DNA from 3 places in the Pseudoglutamicibacter cumminsii genome. Region 3 is predicted to be linked to each of the others. Evidence: riboswitches for the same ligand, from Rfam matches in the RefSeq annotation. Region 3 holds a riboswitch; each other region holds the start of a gene.
What was found. A riboswitch is a leader RNA that binds a small molecule or an ion and turns the genes downstream of it on or off. The one in region 3 is predicted to bind S-adenosylmethionine.
Positions count from the first base shown of each region.

Region 1 (7,813 bases), 330 kb from region 3:
CAGCCCTCCAGCCAGCAGTTCAGACAGCCCTCAAGGCAGCAGTGGAGTTGGGCAGCACGAGTCGACCGTCATCATTGATGAGCAGGTGGCCACACATGTTCGCCATCGGAGCCTGGGATGTGTGGGACGTCGCCGGCGCAGAGGCAGGTTCCCTCCCGACGCTGTCCATGCGATGACGCCCGGTGAGATCAGAGCACCACCGGCCCTGTACAACCACATCAGGGGCCTATACACCACATATCAGGAGAAAGAGGGGCTGCAACAAGTGGTTCTGCCCGACCTCCGAGCCCCGACGCGCTGTCCACGGCGGCACGCACGGCAAAGGCCCCGCTCCCCACATAGTGGGAACGGGGCCTTTCGAAGATGCCGGAGGTCGGCCGCCACTCTGGCGGCCGACCTCACGACACGACGCTGATCAGCGGTAGAGATCAGCGGTAGAAGCGGGCGAGGAAGACGGCCACGACGGCCGGGCGCTCCTCACCCTCGATCTCGAAGGTGGCCTCGACGACGAGGTGCAGGCCGTCGCCCTTGACCTCCTGGACGTCGGCGAGCTTCATGACCGCGCGGACGCGCGAGCCAACCTTGACCGGGGAGGTGAAGCGGACCTTGTCCAGGCCGTAGTTGACCTTGGTCTTGACGTCGGAAACGTCGAACAGCTCGCCCCAGAACGGGATGATCAGGGACAAGGTGAGGAAGCCGTGGGCGATCGGGGCGCCGAAAGGGCCGTCCTTGGCGCGTTCCGGATCCACGTGGATCCACTGGTGGTCATCGGTCGCGTCAGCGAAGGTGTTCACCATGTCCTGGGTGATCTCGCGCCACTCGGTGGCTCCCAGCTCGGTGCCTGCCATGGTCTTGACGGCGTCGAAGTCGACGACGGTGCGTGCGGTGGTCTCAGTCATGTTGCGGTCCTCTCAGGGAAGGGGTGGAAGGTGTAGTTAGGTCTGTGGGCCAGCGTGTTGCCGGCCCGGCTGGTCAGACGAAGGCACTGACGCCAGTTACGGCGCGGCCCACGATCAGTGCGTTGATCTCGTGGGTGCCTTCGTAGGAGTAGACGGCCTCGGCGTCCGCGTGGAAGCGGGCCACGTCGGTGTCCAGGGTGATGCCGTTGCCGCCGCAGACCTCACGGGCCAGGGCCACGGTCTCGCGTAGACGCAGGGAGGTCATCATCTTGGCTAGGGCGGAGTTCTCGTCCTTGTAGATCCCCTGCTCCTCTTGTTCCGTGAGCTGGACCATCAGGCCCAAGGAGGAGGTCAGGTTGCCGAGCATGATGGCCAGTTTCTCCTGGATGAGCTGGAATCCGGCCAGCGGACGGCCGAACTGCTGCCGTTCGCGGACGTAACGTAGCGCGGCCTCATAGGCGCCCGCGGTGGCGCCCACGGCCATCCAGGCCACGTCCGAGCGCATGGCCCGCAAGCAACGGGCCACGTCCTTGAAGGAGTTGATCCCCTCGAGCCGGGCGGTGGCGGGCACGCGCACCCCGCGGTACTCGATGTGGGCGTTCTGCATAATGCGCAGGGAAGCCTTGTTCGGGATGATCGACATGCTCACCCCATCGGCGTCCCGCGGAACCAGGAAGCACTTGACCTGGCCATCGGCGGTGTCACGGGCGAAGGTCGCGACGACGTCCGAGATGGTCGCGCCGCCAACCCAGCGCTTGGCGCCATCGATCACCCAGGTGTCCGTCTCCGGGTCATGGGTCGCGGTCGTGGCGAGCCCGCCGGCCACATCGGAGCCGTGGTCCGGCTCGGTCAGCCCGAACACGCCAGTCAACGAGTAGTCGAGGATCTTCGCGTCCAGCTCCTTCGCCTGCTGTTCCCCGCCGCCCAGGGTGCAGGCCGTGCGGAACAGGCCGGCGTGCGCGTTGTAGAGGGTGCCGACGTTGATGTCGCAGCGGGCCAGCTCGAAGTTGCGGAACCCGGTGAGGATCCTACGGATGGGCTCTCCGGCTTCCTTGAGGGCTGGCGGGTCCATCAGCGGCAACGCACGGACGGCGTCCACCAGCTCCTGGGGAAGCTCCGCAGCGTCCCAGGCCGGGTTGACCAGCGGCTTCACCGTGGTTTCGAGCCGTTCCCGGAGGTCCAGGATGACGGCACGCTCGGCTTCGGTCAGCCGCTCGGCGTAGCCGTAGAAGTCGGATGGGATGATGCTTCCGGTCACTGCTTCAGCCATCTCAGGCCCCCTTCGTCTCGGTCGCGGACCCGCGGTCCAGGCCCAGCAGGCGCACCGCGTTGTCCTTGAGGATCCAAGGCCGGACCTCGTCCTTGAGCGGCAGCTCCGCGAAGGCGGCCAGCCACTTGTCCGGGGTGATCAGCGGGAAGTCGGTTCCGAAGAGCACCTTGCGAGCCAGTACGTTATTCGACTGGCGGACCAGGGACTCCGGGAAGTACTTCGGGGACCAGCCGGAGAGGTCGATGTGCACGTTGGCCTTGTGGGTCGCGATCGAGTTCGCCTCGTCCTGCCAGGGCACCGACGGGTGGGCCATGATGATCTGCAGGTCAGGGAAGTCGGCGGCGACGTCGTCCAGCAGCAACGGGTTGGAGTACTTCAGCTTGATGCCGCGCCCGCCGGGCAGGCCAGCGCCCATGCCGTTCTGCCCGGTGTGGGAGACAATCGGCAGCCCCAGTTCCTGGAGCCGCTCCCAGAGCGGATAGTACTCGCGGTCCGAGGGGTCGAAGCCCTGCACGGACGGGTGGAACTTGAAGCCGCGCACTCCGAGCTGCTCGGCCTGGCGGGTGGCCCCGGCCAACGCGTCCGCCCCGGTGCGGGGATCCACGGAGCCAAACGGGATGAGGACGTCGTTGTTCCGGGCGCAGCCGGCCACGAGGTCGTCGATCGAGTTCGGTTTGTGGCCGAACTGGGTGCGCGCGTCCACGGTGAAGACGACGGCGGCCATCCGGCGTTGGCGGTAGGTCTCCGCGATGGTGTCGACGCTCGGGGTTCGCTCAGCGGACTTGAAGTACTTCGCGGAGGCTTCGAAGAAGTCTTCCGGCAGCGCCTTGTGGCCGCACGAGTCCACCTCGAGGTGGACGTGCATGTCCATGGCCTCGATGGCCGAGGCGTCCACGCCCAGCTCGTAGCGGACTGGGGCGCGGCCGGGAGCAGGGGTTGAGGCGGGGGCGCCGCTGTCGTTGCCGTGCTCAGCCCCCTGCGGAGCCGTGTCCTGGGTTCCGGTCATGGTGCTTGTCCTTAGTTCTTCTGTTCAGGCTCGAGCTCAGCAGGCAGCGGAGGCATCTTCTCGCCGACCTCCTGGAGGTTGCCCTTGACCAGCTCGGCGCCCTGGGTCTGCATGGTGGCGTAGTCCCAGCCGCCCTCGTGGTACTCGGTGGCCACTGGCTCAGGGTGGGACCAGACCTGCAGGCGATCTCCGCCGACGCCGATGGCCTGGCCGGTGATGCCGTCGGCCTCCGGGGAGGAAAGGAAGGCGATCAGGCCGGCGACGTCGTCGGCGGTTCCGAAGCCGAGGTCATGGCGGAAGAAGGACGGCATAGCCTCGCCGCGCTCGTCAGCTTCGACGGCCTTCTGGAAGAAAGGAACGGTCTTGGTCATCGCGGTGGCGGCCACTGGGATGACGGCGTTGACCATCACTCCGGCGCGCTTCATCTCGAGGGCCCACGTGCGGACCATACCGACGATGCCCGCCTTGGCTGCGGCGTAGTTGGTCTGGCCGAAGTTGCCTCGCTGGCCGGTTGGCGAGCCGATGCAGACGATGCGGCCGGCCACGCCGTTCTCCTTGAAGTATGCGTAAGCGGCGCGGACGCAGGTGAAGGTTCCCTTGAGGTGGACGCCGATGACGAGGTCGAAGTCCTCGTCGGACATCTTCAGCAACGACTTGTCCCGCAGGATGCCGGCGTTGTTCACCAGGATGTCCAGGCCCCCGAAGGTATCTACGGCGGTCTTGAACAGCTGGTCTGCAGCTTCGCTGGTGCCGACCGGGACCACGGCGGCGACGGCCTTGCCGCCGGCTTCGGTGATCGAGGCGACAGCGGCGTCCGCGGTCTCCTGGTTGACGTCGTTGATAACCACGGAGGCTCCCTGGCGGGCGAGCTCCTGGGCGTAGGCGAGGCCCAGGCCTGCGCCCGAGCCGGTGACGATGGCGACCTTACCGTCGAGGGACATGGGGTTCTCCTTCGGGATGACGTTCTAGATGTCGGTTGTGTCCTGATGTGGCGTTCACCACACAAGAACCATGACAGTACATATAATTGAGAATGTCAATTATTTTTCGAAGAGTGCTTTTTCGAGTACGATCCTCTGCAGAGGATTTGCCCCCTCTAGGGCAAGTACAGAGACAAGATCAGCTGGATCGCGTCCTCAAGCACACGGACCAAGGAAGCAAGCACATGACGACCACAAAGGACACCTCCGGAGCCACAAGCAGCCCGGCCGAGGCCGCCCAGCGCTTCCCCGCCCCCTCCACCGCGCTTGCGGCCGAGCGCATGGCGGAGTTCACGTCGTCGGAACTCGCCGGCCAAGTCCAGTTCTTGGCGGCCCGGCTGCGCAGCATCGGCCACAGCCACGCCAACCGCGTCCTGCAAGAGGTGATGGGGCTGAAAGTCCGCCAGTACTCCGTGTTGGCCCTGGCCGCCTCGGACGTGAACCCGTCGCAGCGCGAGCTCGGCGACTTCCTGAGCTTGGACCCGAGCCAGATCGTGAACCTGGTGGACTTCCTGGAGAAGCGAGGCTGGGTCGAGCGCCAGGTGGATCCCCGCGACCGTCGCTCCCGGATCGTCGTCGCCACACCGCAGGGGCAGGACGCCTACCGGCGGGCACACGCGCTGACCATGGCCTCCGACGACGTGGTGCTCGCCGCGCTCAGCGCCAGCGAACGGCAGGAATTGAGCCGATTGCTGGAGAAAGTCGCCTTCTAATCTCTGCTTCCTGAGCCCCGCCTTCTGATTCCAGCTAAAGCCTCACGAAACGCCCCTGCATCACCTCCACCTAGGGCGCCTGCATCTAAGCAGGCACCACCTAAGACAACACTGCAGGGGCGTTTCTTGTTGACGTTTTGTGACGTGCGCCGCCCGGCAGGCTGTTGACAGCACCCTGCCGGCACGTATAGAAATGATGCTTGTAACCCATCCAGAGCGACTGAGAGACCTGGCTCGTTGACGTCGCAGCAACCGGTTTATGCACGGTGCTCCCGCCAGGAACGATGGAAAGGAATAACTGTGTCATCGTTGTCCACGCACACCCCTGTCCACCCTGCAGCTGGCGCTGAGATCACCGCCGATGCGGAAGCCAGCACCGCTGTTTCCTCCGCCGACTTGAGCTTCGCTGAAGGTCTGCGTTACGTCACCACGCAGGACGCGCCGGTCACCCCGTGGGAAGCCGGCCACACGCCTAGCCTTCACGAACTGCGTGAGCATTTCGGGCCGATCTTTGACCGCATCGCGCTCGGCGCTTCTGAGCGTGAGACGCACCGTGTTCTGCCGTTCGTTGAGATCGCGGAACTCAACCGCGCCGGCTTCACCGTGCTGCGCGTGCCTACCGAGTACGGCGGCCCGGGCGTTCCGTTCTCCGACTGGGTGCAGCTGCTGATCGATCTGGCGGCGGCTGACCCGAACATCGCGCATCAGTACCGTTCCCACGCTGGTTTCGTGGAGACGCTGCGGTACCACGATGAGCAGACCCGCGAGTTCTGGTACGCGAAGGTTCTTGCCGGCGATGTTGTAGGCAACGCGTCCACCGAGGTGAGCGGGAATGCGCTGAATACGCTCAACACGACGCTGGCCGTGCAGGCGGACGGCTCCGGGGTGCTCAACGGCGCTAAGTACTACTGCACCGGCACGGCGTACGCGACGCATACGCGGGTTTCGGCCACGTTGCCTGATGCGGACGGAACGCCGACCGAGGGTCGACAGTTCGCTGTCGTTTCCACGCGGGCTCCGGGCGTTGAGCTTGAGGATGACTGGAACGGTTTCGGTCAGAGCCTCACTGGTACTGGAACCACGCGTTTCACCGATGTGCGTGTTGCGCCCGAGCACATTCTGAACCGCGTTCCCGGCAGCGCTGAGGCGCAGTTTGAGGCGCCTCTGTTCCAGATTGTTTTGCTCGCGGTGCTGGCGGGTATTGCTCGCAACGTCGTGAACGATGCGGCGGCTGGCGTGCGCCGGCGGACCCGCTCCTTCAATACCGGTTTGGGTGTTCCGCACTCTGAGGACCCGCAGATTTTGGGGGTTGTGGGGCGGCTTTCGGCGCAGGCTTTCGTAGTGGAGTCTACGGTGGTTGAGGCCGCGCGGCGGCTCGAGGCTGCCGAAGGTGTGCTTTCGCTCCAAGATCCAGATGCGCAGCGCTTGCTGACTGAAGCGGAGCTTGCTGTTGAGCGCGCGCACGTGACCGTACCGAGCATCGTGACCAGCATTTGCTCCGACCTGTTCCTCACGGGTGGGGCCTCGAACACGTCGCGGGAGAAGAACCTGGACCGGCATTGGCGGAACGCGCAGACGGTCGCAACACACAACCCGATTGTGTTCCGTGAGCGGATCATCGGCGACTACCTGGTCAACGGGACTGTCCCGGAGGGCCTCAACGCGATCGGTGAGGTGACCCGTGCTTCTTAACGCGTTTGAGATGGCCACGCCGGTGCATCAGTCGCCGGGTTTGTGGCGGCATCCGGAGTCTCGGGCGGCGGATTTTGATCAGTTGAGCTACTGGACCGACCTGGCTCAGACGTTGGATCGCGGCGGTTTCACGGCACTGTTTTTGGCGGATGTGTTGGGAACCTATGACGTGTATGGCGGTAGCGACGCGGTTTCGCATGAGCGCGGCGTGCAGGTTCCGTTGTTGAATCCGTTCGCTGCAGTGTCTGCGATGGCGGCGGTGACGCGTCGGTTGGGGTTCGGGTTGACGGCTTCCTGCACGTATGAGGATCCGTTTTTGTTGGCGCGCCGGTTTGCGAGCTTGGACCATCTGACGGGTGGCCGGGTTGGCTGGAACATTGTGACGTCGTATCAGGATTCCGCTGCCCGCAACCTCGGTTTGGAGCGGCAACTGCCGCACGATGAGCGTTACGACCGCGCGGACGAGTACATGGACGTGATGTACAAGCTGTTCGAGGGCAGTTTCGCTCCGGGCTCGGTGCTCAAGGATGCCGATGCGGGTGTCTTTGTGGACCCGGCGGGTGTCCGGAAGGCTGAGCACAAGGGCGAATACTTCTCGGTTGATGGTGCGTTGTTGACGCATCCGGGGCCGCAGCGCACGCCGTTCTTGTTCCAGGCGGGTGCTTCGGCGCGGGGCTTGCGTTTCGGCGCTGAGAATGCCGAGGCGGTGTTCATGATCGGTTCGGAGCCGAGCGTTGTGCGCGGTTATATTGACCGTTTGCACGATGCGCTTGAGGCCGCGGGCCGGCCAGCCGATGCGGTGCGCACGTTCGCGATGGTCACCGTGGTCACCGGCGCGGACGACGAGGATGCGCAGCGCCGCTTTGAGTCCTATCAGCAGTATGTGGACGTCGAGGGTGCGCTAGCGCTGTTCGCGGGCTGGACCGGCGTTGACTTGGCCGGCCTGGATCCGGATGCTCCGTTGGCGGAGGTTGAGACGGACGCGAATCAGTCTGCTCTGCGTTCGGTGACCTCTGGCGACACGACGCGGGAGTGGACCGTGCGGGACATCGCCGCGTTCGTTACGTTGGGTGGCCGCGGCCCCGTGATTGTGGGTGGCCCTGAGAGCGTTGCCGATCAGTTGGAGGCGTGGCAAGCGGCCTCCGGCGTGGATGGCTTCAACGTGTGTAGTGGCGTGCGGCCGGCTGATCTTGAACGATTCGTTGAATACGTAAGCCCCGAGCTACGGCGGCGCGGTCTGTTGGCTGACGCCG
Region 1 covers NZ_JAFBCO010000001.1:788,235-796,047, forward strand. Annotated here, with positions in the region: gene JOD50_RS03610 (MaoC family dehydratase) at 429-899, opposite strand; gene JOD50_RS03615 (acyl-CoA dehydrogenase family protein) at 973-2,169, opposite strand; gene JOD50_RS03620 (amidohydrolase family protein) at 2,171-3,040, opposite strand; gene JOD50_RS03625 (SDR family NAD(P)-dependent oxidoreductase) at 3,187-4,116, opposite strand; gene JOD50_RS03630 (MarR family winged helix-turn-helix transcriptional regulator) at 4,341-4,868, shown strand; SAM riboswitch class I at 5,073-5,159, shown strand; gene JOD50_RS03635 (acyl-CoA dehydrogenase family protein) at 5,169-6,560, shown strand; gene JOD50_RS03640 (LLM class flavin-dependent oxidoreductase) at 6,550-7,813, shown strand, end outside.
Region 1: it holds a riboswitch for S-adenosylmethionine, as region 3 does, so the genes downstream of both, JOD50_RS03635 (acyl-CoA dehydrogenase family protein) here and JOD50_RS05180 (LLM class flavin-dependent oxidoreductase) in region 3, are expected to answer to the same signal.

Region 2 (7,813 bases), 210 kb from region 3:
CTGCGTCAAGGGTAAAGAAGACGGTCAGAAGACGGTGGCTGTCATGGGGGATTCACATTCTCAGATGCTGGTCCCCGCGCTCGAGGAAATGGCTCAGGAGCACGATTGGCGCATCATCACGTACACCAAGGCTTCGTGCCCGATGTCGCTTGAACCGCGGAAGCTCGTTGACCCTGAAGAGCGCTGTGTTGAACCGAATAAGAAGTCGATCGAACAGGTTCTTGAAGACGAGCCTGACGTGATCATCACGCAAAACTACTCAGGTTCAACCTTCCGCGGCGATGCTGTGGATGGTTACGAGCGGACGTTTAAGGAACTGCAGAAGAGCGGAGCGCAGCTCGTGGTGGTTCGGGACACCCCGATTCCGCCTACCAACAAGAACACTCCTCGGCCGCGCACATGTGTTTCCGAAAACATGGACCGTCCTGGGGTGTGTGATTTCACCGTCGAGAAGGGACTGCTCGATGATCCGGCGATCGAAGCCGCACAGCGGTTCGATGACATCTACGTCATGGACCTGAGCGATCACTTCTGCACCAAGGACACGTGCCCGGTAGTTGCTGGTAACTCGCTGATCTACCGCGACGGCAACCACGTCGGTGACACGTACCTCAAGAGCTTGATTCCCGTCATGGAACGCCGCTTGCCCGAGCGTTTGTTCTAGACACCGTGTTCTATCACTGAGTGCCGCACCGAGCCGTCGTGAGCGGCCTCTGCCAGAGTGAGCTTATCCACAGGGGATTACGTCCTCACCCGGACTATGGGTAGACTGGTTCTGTTGTCCTCTATCAAGTTTTGCTGGCAACCGCATTGTCATGTGTGTTCCGGCAGGCCTGGACGCCCTCACATGCAGGGCAGGGGATACCGCAATAGAACCTCCTGGTACGGAAAGACCGTGCCCGTTTCATGTCCAAAGGAGGTGGGTTCACTTGCGTAACTACGAACTGATGCTGCTGGTTGACCCCGAGGTCGACGAGCGCACCGTTGAACCGACGCTCAACAAGTTCCTCGAGGTCGTAACCAAGGACGGCGGAACCGTCGAGAACATCGACATCTGGGGTCGTCGCCGCATGGCCTACGAGATCAACAAGAAGGCTGAGGCCATCTACGCAGTGGTTAACTTCACCGCTGAGCCACAGACCGCATCCGAGCTTGACCGTGTTTTGGGCCTCAACGAGTCCATCATGCGCACCAAGATCATCCGCCCAGAGGACCAGCGCATCAAGTAAGCGCGTCCTACGCGGGCACAACCACGTTTAACGCTTCAAGCTAGGGGGAAACATGGCTGGAGAAACCATCATCACCGTGGTGGGTAACCTCACCGCCGATCCAGAACTGCGCTTCACGCCATCTGGTGCCGCGGTAGCGAACTTCACGATCGCTTCGACTCCTCGCCTCTTCGACCGTCAGACTAACGAGTTCAAAGACGGCGAAGCTCTCTTCATGCGTTGCAGCGTATGGCGCGAACACGCCGAAAACGTGGCGGAATCGCTGACCAAGGGTATGCGCGTCATCGCCCAGGGTCGTCTGCGTGCCCGCAGCTATGACGATCAGAACGGCAACCGCCGTACCGCATGGGAACTCGAGGTCGACGAGGTCGGCCCGGCCCTGCGCTACGCAACCGCGCAGGTCTCCCGCAATCAGCGTGGAGGCGGCGGTGGCGGCAATCAAGGCGGCTTCGGTGGCAACACCGGCGGCGGTTTTGGTGGCGGCAACCAAGGTGGCGGCTTCGGCGGCCAGCAGCAGTCCCAGGGCGGCGGCGGAGACTGGGGAGCACCTCAGCAATCTCCAGCTAACGACCCGTGGGGTAACTCTGGCGGCTCAAGCGACTGGGGTGCAAACCCTGGCCAGTCCGCACCACCGTTCTAAATCGTTCCAATCCAACATCCATCCCGCAGCTAAAACTGCGGGCTCCAAAACAAACTAAGGAGCTCCACGATGGCTAAGCCTGAAATTCGCAAGCCTAAGCCTAAGGCCAACCCGCTCAAGGCCGCCGACATCGAGGTCATCGACTACAAAGATGTCGCCCTTCTTCGCAAGTTCATCTCTGACCGCGGCAAGATCCGCGCTCGTCGTGTAACTGGCGTGTCCGTGCAGGAGCAGCGCAAGATCGCTCAGGCGATCAAGAACGCGCGCGAAGTCGCTCTGCTTCCCTACTCCGGCGCTGGCCGCGGCTAAGCAAGAAGGAGGAGAGAAGAAACATGGCAAAGCTTATTCTCACGCATGAGGTAACCGGCCTGGGTGCTGCTGGCGACATCGTCGAAGTACGCGACGGCTACGCACGCAACTACCTGCTGCCACGCGGCTACGCGATCATCTGGACCAAGGGTGGCGAGAAGGACGTCGAGTCCATCAAGGCCGCTCGCGAGGCCCACCGCGTAGCGAACCTCGAAGAAGCACAGAAGATCGCTGAAGCACTCAAGGCTGCTGAGATCCGCATCGAGGTTAACGCTGGCGAGTCCGGCCGCCTCTTCGGTACCGTCAAGCAGGCCGACGTTGCAGCAGCAATCGAGGCTCAGGGCCTGGGCAAGGTCGACAAGCGCACCATCGAGATCGCACAGCAGGTCAAGACCACCGGCCACTACAAGGCCACCGTCCGCCTGCACGAAGACGTTCTCGCGAACACCACGCTGCACGTTGTTGCAACGCCAAAGGGCAAGTAAAACCGAGCATTAGCGCACTGCGCAGGCTCGAAGATTACGAACTCTGAAGCATAAACGAACGCCGTCACCCGCGAAGGGTGGCGGCGTTCGTCTCATTAAATGAATTAAACGACACATCCAGTTGCGGGCCCCTCGCAGAACTGCTTATCGTTTAAAACACGAATCATGAGTACGGATTTTTAGGCCCTGGCTAATCCGTCGGCAACCCTCTCGCGTAGGTGGGGTGCCCCAGGTGACGATTCGGCCGTCGGGAATGCCGACGGCAAGCTGCGCCGGCCATAGAGGACGGCCGTAACCGCGAAGGATGAATCGCCATGTCCCTGACCCATACTTTCGACCAGGCAACCCTGCGTACCGCATTCGACCGATTCCCAGTAGGGGTCGCAGCCCTGTGCTCGCGGGTAGGTGGACGCCACGAAGGCATGGTCACTTCGAGCTTCGCAGTCGGAATCTCATATGAGCCCGCGCTCGTCTCGTTCTCCGTCCGAAACGAATCCCGTACGTGGCAGCGCCTCAAGCACGGCTACCGCCTCGGCGTCTCCGTGCTTGCAGATGAGCATCGCGAGGTCTGCTATCAGCTCGCATCCCGCGACGAAACCAAGCGTTTCAACGGCCTCGACGTCACCTTGGCGGACTCCGGCGCGCTGTTCCTGGACCGCGCTGCACTGTGGCTGGAAACCTCGGTCTACGACACCGTGCCGGCAGGCGACCACACCATCGTGCTCCTGAAGGTTCACGCTGTATCCCAGGGCGAAGACCACGGCGAACCGATCGTGCTGCACGGCAAGACGTTCCACGACCTCGCGCAGGTGCGAGACCGCGAACTCGTGACGGCGTAACGGCCTGGAGCCCGGTGTCACATGCTTGAGCGGAACACCTAAATAGGCTTATAGCTTAGAAATAATCAGTGAAATCCCCTTTCACATATGCATAGGCTTAAGCCATGGAGAAGAAACATTTAGCCCTCACGTCCGTAGCTGCCCTCGCGCTGGCTTTGTCCGCATGTGGCACTCCAGCGGAGGACAACAACTCCTCCAACGAGAGCGAAACTCAGCAGACTCAGGAAGCCACGCAGAACACTGAGTCTGAAGACATGGCATCGCAAGACACCAGCGATGACATGGACGATTCTGACGACGCTGACGACAATAATGACAACAACGACGCCGCGGCCCCAACCAAGGGTGGCAGCAAGGACAACGCTCTCAAGGCGATCGACACCGCTGAAAAAGAAATCGGCGGCAAGGTCGTTGACCTCGACTGGGATGACGACAAGAGCGGCTGGGAAGTAGAAGTCTACGAGGGCGGCAAGATCCACGAAATTAAGATCGCTGCCGACGGTTCCAAGATCATCGAACGCGACGACGTCGAAAACGCAGATGCCGACGACCGCCGTGAATACGACGCGATCAAGACCGACATCCGCAAGGCGATCGAAACCGCCCTCAAGGACACCCCAGGCTCCCTCGATGACGTCAGCGTTGTCGAGGAACAAGGCCAGATCATGTGGAACGTTGAGATCTACCCAGAGGGCGGCGGCTCCGATGTAGACATCTACATCGACGTCAAGAGTGGCGTCAAGAACGGCAAGATCCTCAAACGCGACAGCTAAACACGCGCAACCTCGCCACGTAGCGAGGACACGATGAGCTAAACACGGTTACCTGGCCGCAATGGCATCGAATGCGGACAGCACCCGGCGGACATCCCGCTGAGGGTCACGCGAACGAGCCAAAGCGCGCACCAACGCGACTCCGGCAACACCAGTGGAAGCCAACGCGGCAGCGTCCTCAGGATGCACATCGCCGATAGCAACCACAGGCACTCGGGAAGCTGCGACAAGCCGAGGATAACCGTCAACACCTATCGGGGAACGACCCGAATCCTTCGTGGGGGTGGGCCTGAAAGGGCCTGCCCCCACATACGTTAAAAGCTCCGACCACTCGTTGGCCTGCTCAACGAGTTCAAGTGTGCCCGTAGTCAGCCCGACGACAGCATCCGAACCCAACAGCGCACGAACATCCGGCACCGGAAGATCATCCTGGCCCACATGCACACCATGCACGTGAGCGCCCCGCCGCATCGCCGCAGCGGCGACCTCAACCGAATCATCCACCACCACACGAGTTGCCGGATTGGCGGCCTCAACCGCCTGAGCCACCGTTAGCGTCGCCTCGAGTAGCTCCCGCGCGGGCACGTCCTTAACCCGAACCTGCACGATGCCCGCCCCAGCCGCCGCACACTGCGCGGCTAACGCGGGAACGGAACGGTCGAAACCAGCCGTGACCATATAACAGCGCACGTCAACAGGTGCCGCGCTATCGGGTGAAAAGGTCATGCTCGGCACCTCCCACGCGGTACAAGGCGTCCAACAATGCGACCCGGAACGAGCCCGGGCCACCGCGCGGAGGCGAAGCAGCTTCGGCGGTACCGGTCGCCCCCGCGGAGACCTCCGCCGCGGCAATCTCAGCGGCACGGGCCAGCCACGCGCTCGCACCCACCGCGGCAACCCACGCATCCACGCCAGCGCCCACGCACGCCGCAATCAACGCGCCATGCAAACAGCCCGTGCCCGTCACCTGAGTCAACAACCTGTCGCCGCCGGCCACCTCGCAGAACGCGCCATCCTCAGCCATAACCACATCCGCGGCACCCGACACCACAACCACAGCACCCACACGCCGAGCAAGCTGCGAGGCCCACGCACGCACCACATCGGACGCCACAGGCCCCGCATCAGCACCCCGGCCAGTGAAGCCAGCGCCACTGAACCGCGCATCGCCATCCACAACACCCGCTAGCGCCACAATCTCAGAAGCATTGCCGCGAATCACATGCGGAGCGGAACCGCCGGGCCGCAACAACTCACCCGCCAGCCGCGTACGCACCGGGGCCAACCCCACCGCCGTGGGATCCAAAACCCACGGCACATCATGCCGCCGGGCAGCCGCAACAGACGCCGGAATGCCACGCGCCCCGGCCTCGCTCAAGGTCCCCAGATTCACCAGCAACGCATCGGAATGCGCGGTCATCGTGGGAGCCTCCGCAGGCGTCTCCGTCATCAACGGCCGGGCACCCGCAGCCAACAAGCCATCAGCGACCATGCTCAAAGACACCGCGGCACTCATGCAATGCACCAACGGAACCCGGCCGCGCACCGCATCCACACACGCGGCCATGTGTTCGCGCGTATCCACAAGACTCACCTCGGCAACTCCTCACTCGAACGCTGCGCAGGACCCAACGCCGCGCCCATACCCACCAAAAGCGCACCCACACACAACACGGCAACCACGGAAACCTGCGCACCCACCACACCGGACACGACAGGCAACCACAGCGGATACAGCATCGGCAGAATCAACGAAAACGAGTACGCAACCCCATAGCCCGTCGAACGAACCCGAGCCGGAAACGCCTCAGAAATGTACGCGGCAACAGGGCCATACGCAGAAACCGTCGCAACCTGAGCCACCGCAGCCCACGCGGCCGCAGCACCAAACGAGGACGCAGAGACAGCACACCACCACGCGGCAACACCCACAGTCCCGGCAAGCAACGCCCACGCCATAAAGAACCGGCGGCGACCCAGCCGGGTTGAGACGTGGCCCAGCACCGCCATCGCAACAGCCTGCGCAACCGAGGCCACGCCCATCGCCAACGCGATGGCGCCGGCATCCAAGCCAGCAGTGGCAGCCGTAGCGGAACCGCTAGCGGTGTTGGAAGCAGAAGATGCGCCGGAACCAACATGCGCGGGCAAGATCAAGACCGTTGCGACCGTCATGCACCACAAGCCCGAAAGCAGAACAAAGATCTGCCAGAAACGGCCAGCGAACGGTCCAGCCACGACGTCGACGACGCGTCCGGCCCCATGATGCACTGCACGTTGAGCATGGTTGCCGATATGGCCGGGTGCAGAATCCTCAACATAGAAACGGTAAAAGACGTACATCCCGAGCGAAGCTAACGCAGCGAAAGCGAACAAAACCCGCCAACCCCACACCGCATACGCATCCGTGCCCAACCAAGACAACATCATCGCAGTAGCGAACGCGATTGAAGCTTGAGCCCACGGCGCCATCGACAAAATGAGCCCCGAAAACCAGCCCCGCAAACGGGGAGGAGACCATTCCATCGCCAGCGGGATCGCGGCTGAATACTCACCCGCGATGAAAACCCCGCCCACGAACCGGGCAGCCACCACGGCAACGAACGTCCACACACCCCACACCTGGTGGGTCGGAACCAGCGCGATCGCGGCTGCGCACACCGCCGTGCCTACAAGCGCGAGCCTCGTGGCGCGGGTTCGCCCCCACTTATCAGAAATGCGACCGAACACCAGCCCACCCACGGGCCTGCCGAGCAACATCGCGATCACGACGGCAGCGCCTGCGCCGGCACCGGTTGTAGCGCTCGCCGCGGGACCGGCCAGAACTTCGAGGGCAGGAGCGAGCGCGATGACCGGCAGAAACATGTGGATGTTATCCACCCAGTTACCGACGACCCCCGCCTGGAGAGCGGCCTTCGCACGCGGTGGGAACTTTCTGTTTGGGCGTGAATGCGCGGGGTGCGGCAGTCTGGTATTCGCTTGTGCTTGGTAAGTCACTTCGAGCCGCCGCCCTCGCAAGCGCCAGAGCTATGCTGGAGCGGGCCGGGAGGCGCAGGCGCCTCCGGTTGCGGCATGTGCGGCTGGGGCATGGCGGCGCGGACGTGATGGAAATGATCCACGGGACCTGCCAGGGGCTGGCCACGTGTGAGCGTGACATCGAGGCGCTCGCCGTGAGAAATCGCGTGGTGCAGCCAATCACTGGCCCATGCGAGTGCTTGGGCAGGAGCATCTCCCGCAGCTAGTCTCGTGGTGAGCGCAGACGCGAGCGCACATCCCGTGCCCTGGGTTGCCGAGGAGTCAACGCGTTGGGTGTGTATCGCGATGGGTTCGGCGCCGGACTCGATCCAGTAGTTTGTGGTCTGCTCAGAATCCAGGTGGCCGGTCTTAGCGATCACAACATTCCCGTGCCGCTCGGCCCACGCGCGTGCCTGGTTGCACACGTCGGCGTGGTTCTCGCCGCGGGTCGAACCGGTCAGTTCCGCTAGCTCGAGGGCGTTCGGGGTTACGACGTCCGCGGCAGCGCAGAGCGCCGCAACTTCAG
Region 2 covers NZ_JAFBCO010000001.1:913,514-921,326, reverse strand. Annotated here, with positions in the region: gene JOD50_RS04280 (acyltransferase family protein) at 1-664, shown strand, start outside; gene rpsF (30S ribosomal protein S6) at 930-1,229, shown strand; gene JOD50_RS04270 (single-stranded DNA-binding protein) at 1,282-1,869, shown strand; gene rpsR (30S ribosomal protein S18) at 1,939-2,178, shown strand; gene rplI (50S ribosomal protein L9) at 2,202-2,663, shown strand; SAM riboswitch class IV at 2,825-2,938, shown strand; gene JOD50_RS04255 (flavin reductase family protein) at 2,978-3,502, shown strand; gene JOD50_RS04250 (PepSY domain-containing protein) at 3,607-4,275, shown strand; gene JOD50_RS04245 (thiamine phosphate synthase) at 4,324-5,001, opposite strand; gene thiM (hydroxyethylthiazole kinase) at 4,982-5,869, opposite strand; gene JOD50_RS04235 (MFS transporter) at 5,866-7,137, opposite strand; gene JOD50_RS04230 (PfkB family carbohydrate kinase) at 7,266-7,813, opposite strand, start outside.
Region 2: it holds a riboswitch for S-adenosylmethionine, as region 3 does, so the genes downstream of both, JOD50_RS04255 (flavin reductase family protein) here and JOD50_RS05180 (LLM class flavin-dependent oxidoreductase) in region 3, are expected to answer to the same signal.

Region 3 (7,813 bases):
TGCTCGGCGCGACCGTGCAGGCGTGCTCCGACTCCTCCGGCTACGTTTACGACCCGAACGGGATCGACCTCGAGCTCATCAAGCAGGTCAAGGAAGTCGAGCGCGGCCGCATCGCTGACTACGCAGAACGCCGCGGCAACGGCGCCCGCGTAGTCACCGACGGCTCAATCTGGGACCTGCCGACCGACGTCGCACTGCCATGCGCAACCCAGAACGAACTCAACGGCCGAGACGCCCACACCTTGATCCGCAACGGCGTCAAGGCCGTGTCCGAAGGCGCAAACATGCCATCGACCCCCGATGCGGTGGCAGCATTCCGCGACGCGAAGGTCCTCTTCGGCCCAGGCAAGGCAGCTAACGCCGGTGGCGTTGCGACCTCCGCGCTCGAGATGCAACAGAACGCGTCCCGTGACTCCTGGACATTCGACTACACCGTCCAGCGCCTCACCGAGATCATGGAGAACATCCACGAAACCTGCCTCGAATCCGCCGATAAGTACGGCCGCGGTGGGGACTATGTTTTCGGCGCGAACGTTGCCGGTTTCAGCCGCGTAGCAACCGCGATGCTCAACCAAGGCATCATCTAGACGCATCACATCCCACGCGTGGACGTAAACGGATAAGATAGAGAGGCAAGTGCGCCAGCACCACTTTCGTGTGCTCGCGACAAAAAACTGCCACCTCAGGAGATCCCACAACATGGCCCGGATCGTCGTTGACGTCATGCCCAAGCCCGAGATTCTGGACCCGCAGGGTAAAGCAATTCTCGGTGCATTCCCTCGCCTCGGTTTCACCCAGTTCAGCGGAGTCCGTCAGGGCAAGCGCTTTGAACTGACCGTGGACGGCGAAGTGACCGAAGATACCTTGGCTGCAGCTCGCGAAGCCGCTGAGACCCTGCTGTCCAACCCGGTCATCGAAGACGTTGTCAACGTGGCTGTGGTTGAGGACGGTCAGTAATGCCCCGCACCACCGATTTCCCTTTCTTGGTTGATAACTCCGTGGACACCTACCCGAACTCGGGTGTCAAGATCGGCGTTGTCACGTTCCCTGGAACGCTCGATGACCGCGATGCGTGCCGTGCGGTGCGCTTGGCCGGTGGCGAGCCAGTGAACCTGTGGCACGCGGATGGCGACCTCAAGGATGTTCAGGCTGTTGTGATCGCCGGCGGGTTCTCCTACGGCGACTACCTGCGCCCGGGCGCTATCGCTCGTTTCGCGCCGGTCATGGACAGCATCATCGACGCCGCGAACTCGGACGATAAGCTCCCAGTGCTCGGCATCTGCAACGGTTTCCAGGTCCTCACGGAAGCTCACCTGCTTCCAGGTTCGATGATCAAGAACGATCACCTCAAGTTCATTCGCCGCGATCAGCCGCTGACCATCGAAAACAACGAGACCAAGTGGACCCGCCTGTACGAGAAGAACCAGAGCGTGGTCTACCCGCTGAAGAACCAGGACGGCCAGTACGTCGCTGACGAAAAGACCCTCGACATGCTCGAAGCCGAGGGTCGCGTGGTGTTCCGCTACGAAGGCTGGAACCCGAACGGCTCCCGCCGCAGCATCGCTGGCATCACAAACGAAGCCGGCAACGTGGTTGGTCTGATGCCTCACCCAGAGCACGCAGTTGAGCTGGGCTTTGGTCCCGACGACGGCCGCGGCCGTGACGGCCTGACCGTGTTCACTTCCTTGATTAGCAACTTCGTGGAGGACGCCAAGTGACCACCCAAGACTTCATCCTTGACACCGTCGCTGACGCCGAATCCACCCCAAACGTCGAACAGCCGTGGGCTGAACTGGGGCTCAAGGAAAACGAATACGAGGACATCAAGAAGATCCTCGGCCGCCGCCCAACGGATTCCGAGCTCGCGATCTACTCCGTGATGTGGTCGGAGCACGCTTCCTACAAGTCGTCGAAGATTCACCTCCGTTCCTTCGGTAAGAAGGTCGACGACGAGATGAAGAAGCACACCCTGGTCGGTATGGGCCAGAACGCTGGCGTGACCGACCTCGGTGACGGCTGGGCCGTAACCTTCAAGATCGAGTCCCACAACTCGCCGTCCTACGTTGAGCCGTACCAGGGTGCCGCTACCGGCATCGGCGGTATTGTTCGCGACATCATCTCGATGGGTGCCCGCCCCGTAGCGGTCATGGACCCGCTGCGTTTCGGCGCGATCGACCACCCAGACACCGCCCGCGTCGTACACGGCGCCGTGGCCGGCATCGGCGGCTACGGTAACTCGCTCGGCCTGCCGAACATCGGCGGCGAAACCGTGTTCGACCCCGTCTACCAGGGCAATCCGCTCGTCAACGCGCTCGCTGTGGGCGTGATGCGTCACGAGGACATCCACCTCGCGAACGCTAAGGGCGAAGGCAACCGTGTGGTCCTGTTCGGTGCGCGCACCGGCGGCGACGGCATCGGCGGCACCTCGGTTCTGGCTTCCGCTTCCTTCGAAGAAGACAAGCCATCCAAGCGCCCTGCCGTTCAGGTGGGCGACCCGTTCGCTGAGAAGGTCCTCATCGAATGCTGCCTTGACTTGTTCCGTGAAGAGCTCGTCGTCGCGATCCAGGACCTCGGCGCGGCAGGTATTTCCTGCGCAACCAGCGAGCTCGCCTCCAACGGTGGCGTGGGCATGAACGTTGAGCTCAAGGACGTGCTGTTGCGCGACCCAAGCCTCAACCCATCCGAAATCCTGATGTCTGAATCTCAGGAACGCATGATGGCCGTGGTGACCCCCGAGAACGCTGAAGCGTTCGAGAAGGTCCTGGAACACTACGGTGTCGAATACTCCTGGATCGGTGAGATCACCGAGGAACCACGCCTCATCATCACCTGGAACGGCGAGGTCATCGTGGACATCGATCCGCAGACCGCCGCTGAAGAGGGCCCTGAATACGACCGTCCATACGCTCGCCCTGACTACCAGGACGCGCTGCAGGCTGACACGTTCCGCTCCTCCGAGGCCGGTAAGAACCTGCCGGAACAGGGCGAGGACCTCAAGCAGGCGATGCTTGAGCTCATGGCGCGCCCTAACCTGTGCGATAAGTCGTGGGTCACCCAGCAGTTCGACGCCAACGTTGGCGGTAACACGGCAATGGCGTCCCCTGACGATGCCGGCGTGATTCGCGTTGACGAGAACACCGGCATGGGTGTTGGTTTCGCAACCGACGCGAACGGCCGCTACGCCTACCTTGATCCGTACGCTGGCGCTCAGCTGGCTTTGGCTGAGGCGTACCGCAACGTCGCGACCTCGGGCGCTACCCCGATGGCCGTGACCGACTGCTTGAACTTCGGTTCCCCTGAGGACCCGAACGTGATGTGGCAGCTGGTTCAGGCGATTGAGGGCCTTTCGGATGCATGCCTCGAGCTGCAGGTTCCGGTCACTGGCGGTAACGTTTCGCTCTACAACCAGACCGGTGAGACCCCGATCCACCCGACCCCTGTAGTGGGTGTCATGGGTCGCTTTGACGACGTCACGGCACGCACCGTTTCCGGTTGGCGTGAAGAGCACGACGGCAACGCCGTCTACCTGCTCGGCGTGACCCGCGATGAGCTGGACGGCTCCGAATTCGCTGCGATGCGTGACCACCTCGGCGGCCTTCCTCCGAAGGTTGATTTGGACGCCGAGCGCACGCTCGGCCAGCTCCTGGTTTCTGGTTCCCGCGACGGCATGTTCGATGCCGCACACGACCTCTCCGAAGGCGGCCTCGCTGCCGGCCTGGTTGAGATGTCGATGCGCTACGGCGTTGGCGTGCGTGTCAACCTGGATGAGCTCAAGCAGCGTGACGGCATCGATACGTTCACCGCTCTGTTCTCCGAGTCGCAGGCTCGCGCACTCGTGTGCTTGCCACGTTCCGAAGAGGAACGTTTCACCGCTATGGCTGCGGCACGCGGCTTCGCGCACGTTCGCCTTGGTGTGGTCGATGCGTCGTCGAACGCTATCGAGGTTCAGGGCGAGTTCTCCGCGACCCTCGACGAGGTTCGCGAAGGCTGGGGCAAAACCATGGAGCGCTACTTCGGCTAAGCCGATGCGCTGAGTAACCTAGCGCATCCATCGAATACAGCGAAGGTGTGGGCATCAACCTGGTGCCCACACCTTCGCTTGTTAAAAAGCCTTATCTGGTTAGATTTTCCGGCCGCGCAACAGACCCCACAGAGCGATCGCGAACAGCGCGATCCCACCGCCAACCGCAGTGCCGATGCCTTTAGCGGTCTCGTTAACGTCCGCTACAGGTTCAACGTTCACGGTGCCTAACGTCGGTTCAGGGGCTTTCTCGACTTTGTAGATCACGTGCATCTTGGTGCTCGTAGGAGTGCCGCTTGTCGGCGGAGTCTCGTTCGGGACTTCGCGCAGCTTCACAGGGGCACGCTTCACTGGGGCCGGTTTGACGCCTTGAGGTGTGGCCATCCCCGGCCCGCCGTGGATTTTGCTTGGTTGCGTATCAACAGTGGTTGCGTGTGCCGGGGCGTCGATCGGCGTCTCAGATACGATTGCCTTTTCGCTCGACTGGCCACTGTCGCTCGGCGATGCCGTGGGCAGGTCACCCGGGAGCGGCTCACCCGTCGGCGTGAGCCCCTCACTCGGTGCCGTAGGGCTTGGATGCGTCGGACTCGGGTTCGTAGCGCTCGGGTCCGTAGGGCCTGGTTGCGTAGGGTTCGGGGTCCTTGGGTCCGAAGTTGATGGTTCCGAAGACGTTGGCGTCGTTGTCGTTGGCGCCGGTTCCGCTGGTGCAGTGCCAGAGGGCGCGGTCTCGGACGGCGATGGATTCGCTGGCGGTGTCACCGTTGGTGTCGGACCCAATGAAGCCGCTGGTGAGCTCGAATTACGGTCCGAGCGTTCGGACGCTCGTTCAGCCGAACCCTCAACCGTAACAACAGAATCCGTGCCCACAGCGTTAGTCGAAGCAACCGCAACTACCGCGTGTGCCGCATCGACGGCTTGAGTGTTCAGCACCGGATACGCACACGCAACACCGAACACCGCGAAGCCGATGCCCACCTTGAATCCCAGGCCCGCTTTAACAGCAAAAGAAACGCGAGGCGCGCGCTGACACACTCGTCTAGCGTCGCAACCTCGCGTTTCCTTCATGTCTTATTTCCCTACCCTGGTCATAAGGCACACAACATGCCTACATAGTTCACATCTTCATGTGTCCCCAAAGCATAGTCAATAGGTGAAAGGATTCTTTCACTTACCGCGACGCACCGCCGCACCCGGGTGGTTCTCCGGCAGACGGTCGCCACGACCGAACAAAGCGTGACGCAAAGAAGAGCCGGTCTGATCCTCAACAGGACGGTCCGCGTCCCACGCGACCGTGTCCTCGGCGAACTCTTCTGCGGTCGGATAGACACCCAGGGCTTCAAGCTCCGGAATCACATAGTCAACGACGTCGCGGAATGTGCCCGGCTTGACCGCGTAAGCGACGTTAAAGCCGTCCACACCGGTGTCGCGGACCCATTCCTGGAACTGCTCGGCAATCTCGCGGCCGGTACCCACGGCAACCGGACCGAAGCCACCCACACCGATGTAGCGAGCCAGCTGGCCCACATTCCACGGCTTATCGGAATCACCCGAAGCCGCCTGGAACATGCTCACAGCAGACTGGATCGCGTTGGACTCCACGTCCTCACCAATCACCGCGTCCAACGGGTATTCAGACAAGTCGATGCCCGTCCAGCCCGCCAGCAGCGCCAACGCGCCCTGCTCATCCGCGTACGACTGATATTCGCGGAACTTCTCCCACGCTTCCTCGTTCGTCTTACCCACAACAGGGGTAATCATCGCGAAAATCTTGACGTCATCAGCGTTACGGCCGGCCGCAACGGTAGCCTCGCGGATCTTCTTAACCGTCTTGGCCAGACCTTCCTTGGTCGCCTGCGAAAGAAACACAGCCTCAGCGTGCTTACCCGCGAAAGCCATACCGCGAGACGACGCACCAGCCTGGAAAATCACCGGCGTGCGCTGGCGGGAAGGCTCCGTGATCGCGATGCCCGGAACGTTGAACCACTGACCTTCGTGCTCGATCTCGTGCACCTTGTCCGGGTCCACAAACAGGCCGGATTCGCGGTCAGCAACAACCGCATCGTCCTCCCACGAACCCTCCAACAGCTTGTAAACAACGTCGATGTACTCGTCCGCGTGATCGTAGCGTTCGTCGTGCTCCATCTGGCGCGTCTGGCCAAAGTTCTTCGCCGCAGACTCAAGGTAGCCAGTCACAACGTTCCAGCCGACGCGGCCGCCAGTGTAGTGGTCCAAGCTCGCCAAGCGGCGGGCCAAGCCAACCGGGTGCTCGTAAGCGGTGCCAGCTGTCACGCCGAAACCGAGGTTCTTGGTCGCCGCCGCCATAGCCGAAACGATGACCGCCGGATCAGCCAACGGGATCTGGGCGCCCGAACGCAGCGCGGTCTCTGGAGAGTTCTGATAGGCGTCATAGACACCCATCACATCGGCGATGAACAGGGCGGCAAAACGGCCCTCTTCGAGGATCTGCGCAAGCTCAACCCAGTGAGAAAGCTTGTTGTAATCCCGCGACGTGTCCTCAGGGTGCTTCCACAGGCCTGGGGACTGGTGACCAATCGTGTTCATCGCAAAAGCGTTGAGAAGAATAGGTTTTTCAGACGACATGCTAACCCTTTCCCGCAGCCCTGAAATGCTGCGCCATCGTCTTCTGGCGGGAGCACCTTTCCCTCACGATTCCTGCTAGGGAATCCATCGGGATGGTTGCTGCGGCGTCTACGAGCCAGATCTCTCGGCCGCTCTGGATGGATACGGATTCAGCATAAAGCCATACCCGGCACCTCACGCAAATCGCGTAATCCCGATGACAAAAAATGACACAAGCTAACCGGCTACTACACTTTCGGAAGCATCGCACCGCCCCAGGGCATATGCTCAGGGCAGTTATTTCTGCGGACGAAAGGGCTATGGCGACGTGGAATTTGCACGGCCAGAAGTTTTCTTGACCGTCGATATCATCGCGCTTGTCATCAACGGGATCATGGGCGGGGTGATTGCTCGGCGACTGAACTTTGACCCCGTCGGTTTCGTCGTCATGGCGATCGTCACCGCGCTCGGCGGCGGCATTGTCCGCGACCTCATGATCGACCAAGGCCCACCCGTCGCAACCACCAACCCGTGGTATCTGCCGGCCGCGATCCTAGGTGCGTTCATCGCGTTCCTCATGCCGCTCAACGGCAAGTGGACGACGCGCACACTCACTCTGCTGGACGGCCTCGCATTGGGTGCGTGGTCGGCCACCGGAACCCTCAAAGCGCTCTCCGCCGGCTTGGATTGGTTACCGTCGCTTTTGATGGGCGTCATGACGGCGGTGGGTGGCGGCATGATCCGCGACTTCATGGTCGGTCAGGTCCCGACCGTGTTCAGGCGCTCCCCGCTGTACGCGACGGCCTCGCTGTTCGGTTCGGTACAGATGCTGCTGTTTTTCTACCTCAAGCTCTCCGACTGGGGCATGTTCGTTGCGATGTTCAGCGTCGGAATCCTGGTGATTCTGGCCCAGAAGTACAACCTATACTTGCCGGGCCCCACGGAAATCCGCTTGCCTCGCCGCCGCATCCCGTCCATCTTGCGGCGTGAGGCCCGCAGCGCGAACCCGTCCACGGGCGCGATCCCGGTGATCGATGCGGCGGCTGGCTCCCGTACGGACGGCACCACAGACTCAGCTTCCGATGCGGTGGCCACTCATGGGGAAGCCGGCGGCTCGGTCACTCAGAACCAACGTCTGAGTCAGCAGCGAATTGAGCACCAGCACCGCATCCATAAACGGCGGGTCCAACAAACACAATCCAAGCGAGCACA
Region 3 covers NZ_JAFBCO010000001.1:1,119,085-1,126,897, reverse strand. Annotated here, with positions in the region: gene gdhA (NADP-specific glutamate dehydrogenase) at 1-587, shown strand, start outside; gene purS (phosphoribosylformylglycinamidine synthase subunit PurS) at 700-957, shown strand; gene purQ (phosphoribosylformylglycinamidine synthase subunit PurQ) at 957-1,718, shown strand; gene purL (phosphoribosylformylglycinamidine synthase subunit PurL) at 1,715-4,021, shown strand; gene JOD50_RS05185 (hypothetical protein) at 4,121-5,086, opposite strand; gene JOD50_RS05180 (LLM class flavin-dependent oxidoreductase) at 5,186-6,622, opposite strand; SAM riboswitch class I at 6,653-6,766, opposite strand; gene JOD50_RS05175 (TRIC cation channel family protein) at 6,930-7,813, shown strand, end outside.